DNA from 3 places in the Alteromonas sp. genome. Region 3 is predicted to be linked to each of the others. Evidence: predicted binding sites of a transcription regulator. Region 3 holds the regulator's gene; each other region holds the start of a gene.

Region 1 (3,286 bases), on a different contig from region 3:
AGGGCGAATAATATACATAACCGCGTTTCCGGAGCCGTTGTTTATCAGGCGTTAACTACGCTGGCTACAGCGCGCTCAAAGCGTGCCATACCATCGCGGATTTCTTCTTCTGAAATGATCAGAGAAGGCGCGAAGCGCACTACATTGGCACCGGCCACCAGGCACATCAGTTTTTCGTTAGCTGAAGCAACCAGGAAGTCACGGGCGCGGCCTTCGTAGTCTTTGTTAAGGGCAGCGCCCAGCAACAGACCCTGTCCACGAATCTCTTCGAACACATTGTATTTAGCGTTGATCTCACCCAGCAGTTCACGGAACAGGTTTTCTTTTTCGATCACACCGTTTAACACTTCCGGCGTATTCACAACGTCAAGAGCGGCCTCAGCTACTGCACATGCCAGCGGGTTACCGCCGTAAGTGCTGCCGTGAGTACCGGCTTTCAGGTGAGCGGCAATTTCAGCGGTAGTCAGCATGGCACCAATCGGGAAGCCGCCGCCTAATGATTTCGCTGTGGTCAGAATATCAGGCGTCACGCCCAGACCCATGTATGCGTACAGTTTACCGGTACGGCCAACACCCGATTGCACTTCATCAAAGATCAGCAGTGCATTGTGCTTATCACACAGTTCACGCACGCCTTTTACGAAGTCAGGATCAGGAGAGATAATGCCGCCTTCACCTTGCAGAGGCTCCATCATAACCGCACAGGTTTTGTCTGAAATAAGCTTTTCAAATGCTGCAAGATCGTTGTAGTCACAGTGAACAACAGCGCCGGGCTTAGGGCCAAAACCATCAGAATACGCGGCTTGTCCGCCTACTGTTACAGTAAAGAAAGTACGACCGTGGAATCCTTTGTTAAAGGCGATGATTTCGTTTTTCTCTTCACCGAATTTTTCCAGTGCATAGCGACGTGCCAGTTTCAGTGCCGCTTCATTAGATTCAGCACCTGAGTTAGCAAAGTAAACGCGCTCGGCAAATGTGGCTTCAGTCAGCTTCTTTGCCAGACGCAATGCAGGTTCGTTGGTGAAAACGTTACTTAAGTGCCATAACTTGCTGCCCTGTTCGGTTAATGCTTTAACCAGTGCAGGGTGGCTGTGACCCAGTACGTTTACGGCAATACCACCTGCGAAATCGATGTATTCAGCACCATCCTGATCCCAAACGCGGGAACCTTCACCACGAACCGGAACCATGTTGGCCGGATTGTAGTTAGGGACCATGACCTCATCAAAGGTTGCGCGAGTTACGTTCATTATAGTTACCTCTTTTATCGGGCATCCGCTGTGCAAATGTGAAATTGTGCAGATGATGTTGGATGCGAAAAGTACGAATTAGCTATACAGTATGCCAGTTAATCGCCACTTTGTAACCTTGGCAATCCCGCTGCAGGCCTTGTTTTTAGAGGGTTTTAGCTTGTTTTGCATAAAAAGTGCATAAGCATTCAGCTTATTTGTCTAAGCTTATGCAATTTGTTAATAAGTTGAGTCAGGGCAAGTGGCGGCGGGGCGAAGGACGTACCGTGATTTTTAGCAGTATGAATGATTATCCAGTAAAAATTTTTGATTAAATTTTGTGGAAGTGCACGAAAAACGGCGATTTCGTGCACAAAAGACGTTAATCCAGAGGCGGATTCTCAATCAGAGGGAGCTGAAAGATGTCGGTGGATTTCAAAATGTCACGTTCGCTTCTGACAAAGCCCGTTTTATGCAGTGCCAGCGGGATTTCGTCTTTGTTCAGAAATTTACCCTGGTGCAACATACGTACAGCGGCATAAGCTTTGGCTTTCTTGTAAAGCTCTGTGAGATCGTGAGGGTGTTGATCATTCTCTGTGATTTCAATAAACGGCAGCGCCAGGCGCAGACGTTTAAATTGCAGTATCTCCAACAGCCTTGCTGTGAGCGGCTCAGAAAATTCCTGCTGCATAGCAATGAGGTAATTTGCCGATGGTTGTACTTTCGCCATCGCTCCGTGCTGTTCAGTGTCCTTTGCAATTTCCGCTTCTCTTAACAACGCAATCTGCGCCTGTTCAAAGGCTTTAAAATATAACCGTGACACCGCACACCGCCCCAGCTGGGACAGGAGCCCTGCAGTGAAGGCTTCATGGGGCGGTAAATCATAATCATCAGCCAGTGCGCGCATAGTCAGACCCGTTGACTGAGCGAATTGCATGATACGATTTTTAATGTCCGGATACGGATCGGTAATTTTCGGCAGAGCCCGGCGCAGAATCATGGCCGGCAGCAATAAACGGAGGTTTTCAATTCCGATAAAGCTCAGCGCCGTGCGTAAAGTTTCCACCGGAATCACTTTTCCCTTAGAGTCCTTACGACGAAACTTAGGTGCATTTACCACGGTCATGAGGTCATCGTAGAGCCATGGTAGTGCCGCAGCATGAGGTTCAATGCGGGAAATAGATGTGGCCCTGACTGACAGAATATCCAGCAGCGGTGCAACGTCATGACTCAGGTTAAGTACAGAGGTAAGGACCACCTCTGTATTGTCTATTTCATCTTTCAGCAACTCAAAAACATACTGATGAAGTTCGGCGTTAACACGGTCTAACAGACTGGCTTCTGACTGTGCCTGAAGCTGTTTGTTTTTAATGGCGACTTTTTCAACATGCAGCAAACGGCGACGAGCATCGCCCTGTTCCGACTGGGCAAACGCCACTTCCCCCGGACTGCGGCGTCCCATCATCTGAGACACCCGCGCAGGCGCAATGAGCAGGTTATCAAACCTCTCATTGATTGGGGGTAAGTTGTCAGGGGTATGCTCCACTACCGGGCGGCTCCTGCGTACGTCATTTTTATTCGGGGTGCTGTCGGATACAGAAAACGAAAGCATATCGGGCTACCGGAAAAATCATAGTACCCTGTTATCGGCCGGAGTATGACTTTTTTTGAATACTTTCTGAATATTATGCATCTGCCAGCGTAATAAACCGCTGCAAAATAGCGTGGCCATGCTCTGTCAGCAATGACTCCGGATGAAATTGTACACCCCACAGAGGTAATGTTTTATGGGCAATTGCCATAATTTCCCGTTTACCACTTTCGTTAATACACCAGGCTTCCACTGACAAACTGTCCGGCAAGGTTTCAGGTTCAAGTACCAGTGAGTGATACCGGGTGACAGTGTATCCGTCGGGCAAGTCGCTGAACATTCCTGTATTATTGTGGTAGAGGACAGAGGTTTTACCGTGCCTGACTTTATCTGCCCGTGTGACTTTACCGCCGAACACCTGACCAATAGACTGATGCCCCAGGCAAACTCCCAGCATGGGAATTTT
Region 2 (3,286 bases), on a different contig from region 3:
TGTAAGGTCAGACCTACCAGCTCTGCTTCGGACTTACCGGTGAGCATTTCCGCAATGCGGTTACAGCCGGCAAAACGCCCTTCTTCATTACGGTAGTAAATCAGATCCGGTGAAGCATCGATGATGGAACGCAGCAGTGTAGATAAGTGTCGTGCCTGCTGTTCTGAAAAAGATTTCTCTTCAATCTCTTTTTCAAGATCTTTAAACACCGCTTCACGGTCGTCCTGCGCTTTACGGCGCTGTTCCATCTCATGATTAAGCTGGCGGATATTGCTTTGCAGTTCGCGGTTAAGGAATACATCTTCCTCACGCAAACGTTCCAGCTGGCTGACCACTTCTTTTAAATTCGTGCGGGAAGTTTCCAGTTGTTTAACCAGTTCACTTAAGAAGTAAAGTACCCAGGGGGCTGACATCATGGTGAGCACAACAGCGATAATAAAATCGTCAGGTTGAACCTCATTGCCCATGGTCACCCGAATGACGTATGAACCGCCAAGGGTGAAAACCAGCGTAACAACAACAAACAGCAAACTTAGTTTCAGTGTGCCAAAGCGCTTTATAAACTGCGCAAACTTTATCGCCCACGAATCATTTGGAGAATCTTGATGCATAACGAACGTACTGCAATTTCTAAATAACTAAACTTACAGCACTTATAACACGGTCGCGTTGGAAAACCCACAAATCTGCCTGCACGTTATACTAATTTGTGACACTCCGGTGACTATCCTGACCTATTCACTGACGGGCAAAATTCGTCATAGCGATAATTCCCTTCATTTATATGGATACGCCCGGTGACTTTGCTAATGCACCGGCACAGAGGTATATTAGATTTTGTCTGGTCGGGCTTGGCGGGTTCTGACAGGTTGCCGTAAAAGTGATATTCATTCAGCCACACCCTGCATTTCCATATAAATAAACAATTTTTATGAATGATTATTCACAATTAACCTCTTATTCTTTTTTGAACTTTAGTATAAACATACTAATTTGATAAAAAAATGAGCGTTCAGCTCAAAATCCAATCAGCGGCGATTTCAAATTAAGATATTGATTTAAAATGATTTTATGTAACTTATTCAAAATACATAAGGTCTTCACATTTTTATCATTTGATTTTATATGCCAATGTATGTATTTTGTACGGCCCGCTAAGCAATAGTGCATAAAAATGCGGTTAACGACTGGCGTCCTACTAATAATAATTAACGACATAAAAAGGCGCTTAGAGTATGGTGAAAACTGGCTCGTAAATAGACGTCTACACTAATGTTGCGATGCGTGTCCTGCGCGGAACACGATCCAACACATGCCTTGTCCAGTCGAAGGTTGAAGGAGTTTTTAAGATGAGTTTATATAATCCCAATGATTCCCGGGATAACTGTGGCTTTGGTCTTATTGCCCACACTCACGGGGAAGCCAGCCATAAACTGGTAACGACTGCAATCCAGGGCCTGGACAGAATGCAGCACCGTGGCGGTATTGCTGCCGACGGTAAAACCGGTGACGGCTGCGGATTGCTACTGCAAAAACCGGATGCCTTTTTTCAGGCTATCGCCGAAGAGAACGGCTGGAAGCTGAGTAAGAAATATGCCGTAGGCATGATCTTTTTGAGTCAGGACGACGCGCTGGCACAAGCTGCCAGAGACATTCTTAACGAAGAGCTGGAAAAAGAAACACTGAATGTTGTGGGCTGGCGCAAAGTGCCGGTAAACCACGATGTATTAGGTGAACTGGCTCTGACCGGTGTACCGCAGATCGAGCAGGTTTTTGTGAATGCTCCTGCGGGCTGGCGTAAACGCGACGTAGAACGTCGTTTGTTTATGGTTCGCCGCCGTGCCGAGAAACGTCTGGAAAAAGACAAAGACTTCTATGTAGCCTGTTTATCCGGCTTAGTCACCATCTATAAAGGTCTGGTGATGCCGAAAGATCTGCCTGCCTTCTACGCAGATTTGGCTGACGAACGTCTGAAAAGTGCTATTTGTGTATTCCACCAGCGCTTCTCCACCAACACATTGCCTAAATGGCCTCTTGCGCAGCCTTTCCGTTTTCTTGCGCACAATGGTGAAATTAACACGATCAAAGGTAACCGTGACTGGGCAATGGCCCGTACCGGTAAGTTCTCAACGCCTTTGATTCCGGATCTGAAAGATGCTGCACCTTATGTAAATACAACAGGTTCTGACTCATCTTCTCTGGATAACATGCTGGAATTATTCCTGGCGGGCGGCATGGACTTATTCCGTGCAATGCGTCTGCTTGTGCCACCAGCGTATCAAAATAACAAAACCATGGACGAAAGCCTGCGTGCATTCTACGAGTTTAACTCAATGCACATGGAACCATGGGACGGTCCTGCCGGTATCGTACTGACAAACGGTCGCCACGTTGCCTGTAACCTTGACCGTAATGGTCTGCGCCCTGCCCGCTACGTGATCACCAAAAATGGTTTCATCACACTGGCTTCAGAAGTAGGTATCTGGGATTACAGCGAAGCTGACGTGGTAGAAAAAGGCCGCGTTGGTCCGGGCGAAATGCTCGCCGTTGATACCTACAACGGAAAGATCTGGCGTTCCAACGAAATCGACGCAGAGCTGAAAGACCGTCACCCGTACAAAGAATGGCTGGAAAAACACATCCGTCACCTGACGCCAATTGAGCAGATGGATTCTTCTGAATTAGGTAAGCGTGTCTTCGATGACGACACCATTGAGGTTTACCACAAGCTGTTCAACTACAGCTACGAAGAAATTCAGCAAGTCGTGAAGGTTCTGGCCAAAGATGGTCAGGAAGCTGTAGGTTCAATGGGTGATGATACGCCAATGGCAGTATTGTCTTCCAAAACCCGCACTGTTTACGATTATTTCCGTCAGCAGTTTGCCCAGGTAACCAACCCGCCAATCGACCCGTTACGTGAAAATCACGTAATGTCACTGGCTACCTGTATCGGCCGCGAGCAGAACGTATTCAGCGAAACGTCAGGTTATGCTGACCGCGTACTGTTTTCATCTCCGGTACTGGTTTACACCGACTTAAAACAGCTGCGTGAATTTAACCCTGAAAACTACTATTCAGAGAAAGTTGACCTGCAATATAAGCAGGAAGAAGGCTTACGTAAGGCCATCGAACGTATCTGTAACGAAGTGGAATATCTGGTTAAACAGAAGCGTGCTGCATTCGTTATTCTGTCAGACCGCAACATTAAGAAAGACAGACTGACCATTCCTGCCGCTATGGCGACCGGTGCGGTGCATCGCCGTCTGGTTGAAAAAGCACTGCGTTG
Region 3 (3,286 bases):
GCTGCCGGCAGTGGACTGGCAGGTATCCGTGCTCAGTGGATGCAGGCAGCAGAGCAGCAACATACAGCACCGGTCTACGTGTTATTTGGTGAACGCACACGGGAACTTGATGACATTCTGTCAGAAGTTATTCCTGCACAGGTGCTGAACGCAGCCAATGTCACCGTGAAACGGGTATTCTCACGTTGTCCGGACCATCCCATGTATGTGCAACAAGCGCTGCAGCAAAGCGAAGACGCGCTGCGTGATGTGGTAAACAATGATGGCCAGATATACCTCTGCGGCAGCTACGATGGTATGGGTGAAGGCGTACACCACACATTAATCAGGATGCTCGGAGAGGAACAGGTGCAGCAGTTAACCGACAGCCACCGTTATCACAGGGATGTGTATTAAGTCGCTCTGAAATCGCTCAGGAGCGCTGTCATCCTTAAATCATCCTTTACTTTCAAACAATTCATTCTGTGCCTGAAAGCAGGGCATAAAAAAACCGGCTTTCAAAAGCCGGTTTTTTCAATGCATCACCGAAACGGAATTAGCCGTTTACGAATTCAACACCAATTTTGATGTCGCCACGCAGGCCTTCCAGCATGTCGTCTTTCGCTTTTTGTTCGAAAGCGCTCAGCTCGCCGTATGGCAGAATTTCTTCAACGCCGTTAGGACCTAAACGTACAGGGTGTGCGAAGAATGCCGCGTCATCGCTGTCGTCAGTTTGTACATAGGTGTACTCAACAACGTTTTCACCTTGCATTGCAGCAACCAGAGACAGACAGAAACGTGCTGCAGCCTGACCCATAGAAAGCGTCGCAGAACCGCCGCCAGCTTTCGCTTCAACAACCTCAGTACCTGCATTCTGGATGCGTGTAGTCAGGCTTGCTACTTCTTCGTCAGTGAAAGAAACACCTTCAACCTGGCTCAGCAGAGGCAGGATTGTCGTACCGGAGTGACCACCGATTACAGGAACATGTACGCTTGATACGTCCAGACCTTTCAGTTCAGACACGAAAGTCTCAGCACGGATCACGTCCAGAGTAGTAACACCGAACAGCTTGTTCTTGTCGTACACGCCTTTTGCTTTCAGCGTTTCAGCAGCGATAGCAACAGTAGTGTTTACAGGGTTAGTGATAATACCAACACAAGCAGAAGGACAGTTATCAGCAACACCTTCAATCAGGTTCTTAACGATACCGGCATTGATGTTGAACAGGTCAGAACGGTCCATACCAGGCTTACGCGGAACGCCGGCCGGAATAAGAACAACGTCACAACCGGTTAGCGCATCAGCCAGATCATCTTTACCATGACCGGTAACTTTCACCGCGGTGGGGATGTGGCTCAGGTCAACAGCAACACCAGGAACAACTGGCGCAACGTCATATAACGCTAATTCAGAACCTGCTGGCAATTGTGTTTTCAACAACAATGACAGCGCTTGACCAATACCACCGGCAGCACCTAACACGGCTACTTTCATACCATTTCTCCTATGGAATAGTTACTCGTCAAAAAAACGGAGCGTCACAGTAAATCAACGCGTAAAAAAACTCAATCACCCAATGGTCTTATGCATGCATAATGGGTATAAGCCGCAAGATTATGCAATAATTTGAATGGATATGCATAAATATTGCTTAAATGTGATGACTACGGCACAATAATAGCGGTTTGTACCCTTAAACACCAAATACGACAGGAAAATATGGCTAACGTAAAACAAGAAAAGATGATCAAAGCCTTCAAAGAGATCCTGAAAGCAGAAAGCTTCGGGTCTCAGGGTGAAATCGTTGAAGCACTGAAATCACAGGGTTTTGATAACATCAGCCAATCAAAAGTGTCCCGTATGCTGAGTAAATTCGGCGCGGTAAGAACGCGAAATGCCCGCGGTGATATGGTTTACTGTTTACCACCTGAACTTGGCATGCCTACGGCGAAGAGTCCGCTTAAACAGCTCGTGCTCGACATTGTACACAATAATGTGATGGTAATCATAAGAACCAGCCCCGGTGCCGCACAGCTTATCGCAAGATTGCTTGACTCTCTGAGTCAGAAAGACGGCGTGCTGGGTACCATTGCCGGTGATGATACGATTTTTATCGCTCCTGCTGACGTCACCCGAATTGAAGAAATTCGTCAGCGCGTAGAGAACCTGTTCGAAAACGTCTGACACAGTTGTTACTGCACAAAGCACCTTTTCAGGTGCTTTTTTTATTCCTTCAGCATTGTAACCCCTTTGTAAATGGCGCGTCCCTTCGCGACATAAACGCCGGTGAATGAGTAAATTCGTCCCGCTTTTTCGCTAATCTGCCTTCTCATAAAACCGCGTTAACCCTGCCTTAACCCTCCTTGTCGATACACTCTGCTTCAGCAAACTGACGGGAAAGCGCTTAGCGCCGTCAGCTCCGGATTAAACAAGGAATCGCCATGAAGATCGCCACCACCCTCTGTGTTCTCACCAGCCTGCTTACCCTTTCAGCCTGCAGTGACACAACACAAAATCAAAGCTCTGCGCCCCGCGCCACCGCCGTCAGTGCAATTACCATAGCCGCACAAACATTCCCGATTACCCGCACGCTGCAAGGCCGTGTTGTGGCGCAGCAAACCGCACAGGTCAGGCCGCAGGTGGGCGGCGTACTTGAACAGCGTTTGTTCGAAGAAGGCAGTTTTGTAGAAAAAGGACAGTTGCTTTACCAGATTGAAGATTCAACCTATCGCGCCAGCGTGAACGAAGCAAAAGCCGATCTGGTGAGCGCGAAAGCGTCTGTGGAGTCAACCCGGCTGATTGATGAGCGCTACCAGAACCTGTTAAAGATAGAAGGTATTTCCCAACAGGATGCCGATAACGCCCATGCAGACTATCTGGTTGCGCAGGCCTCACTGGCGAAAGCACAGGCAGCGCTGGACTCTGCCAATGTGAATCTTGCTTTCACCCGCATTACTGCCCCCATCAGTGGCCGTACTGGCATTTCTAATGTGACCGAAGGCGCATTGCTCACTCAGGGGCAGGACACGGCGTTAACCACCATCCGCAAGCTCGACCCGATTTATATAGATATGACAGAAACCAGCGAAGGTGTGCTTGAGCGCCGTGCAATGATGCAGCGCGAGGGCGTAACATCCGGCTCCAGTGATGTTATCGCCATGCTGGAAAATAATACTGAATATGATGAAACCGGCTCATTCACTATGCATGAAGTGGCTGTTGATGAAGCCACCGGCTCTATCACCTTACGGGCGACTTTTCCCAATCCGGACGGCATTCTCATGCCCGGCATGTTTATCCGCACCA

Evidence for each region. The regulator ArgR, encoded in region 3, controls arginine synthesis, uptake and breakdown. The targets are predictions, from matches to a motif close to ANTGAATANNTATTCANT.
Region 1: AC4PME_RS04725 (aspartate aminotransferase family protein) is a predicted target of ArgR. The motif match lies at 1,426-1,443, and genes of this name have one in related genera.
Region 2: gltB (glutamate synthase large subunit) is a predicted target of ArgR. The motif match lies at 1,164-1,181, and genes of this name have one in related genera.

Annotation. Positions count from the first base shown of each region.
Region 1 is NZ_CFHOXV010000004.1:130,753-134,038, forward strand. Features, by position in the region: gene astA (arginine N-succinyltransferase) at 1-18, opposite strand, end outside; gene AC4PME_RS04725 (aspartate aminotransferase family protein) at 45-1,250, opposite strand; gene AC4PME_RS04730 (HDOD domain-containing protein) at 1,612-2,841, opposite strand; gene AC4PME_RS04735 (anthranilate synthase component II) at 2,915-3,286, opposite strand, start outside.
Region 2 is NZ_CFHOXV010000001.1:119,154-122,439, forward strand. Features, by position in the region: gene arcB (aerobic respiration two-component sensor histidine kinase ArcB) at 1-611, opposite strand, end outside; gene gltB (glutamate synthase large subunit) at 1,350-3,286, shown strand, end outside.
Region 3 is NZ_CFHOXV010000017.1:30,283-33,568, forward strand. Features, by position in the region: gene AC4PME_RS11250 (NADPH cytochrome P450 oxidoreductase family protein) at 1-396, shown strand, start outside; gene mdh (malate dehydrogenase) at 536-1,474, opposite strand; gene argR (transcriptional regulator ArgR) at 1,700-2,164, shown strand; gene AC4PME_RS11265 (efflux RND transporter periplasmic adaptor subunit) at 2,422-3,286, shown strand, end outside.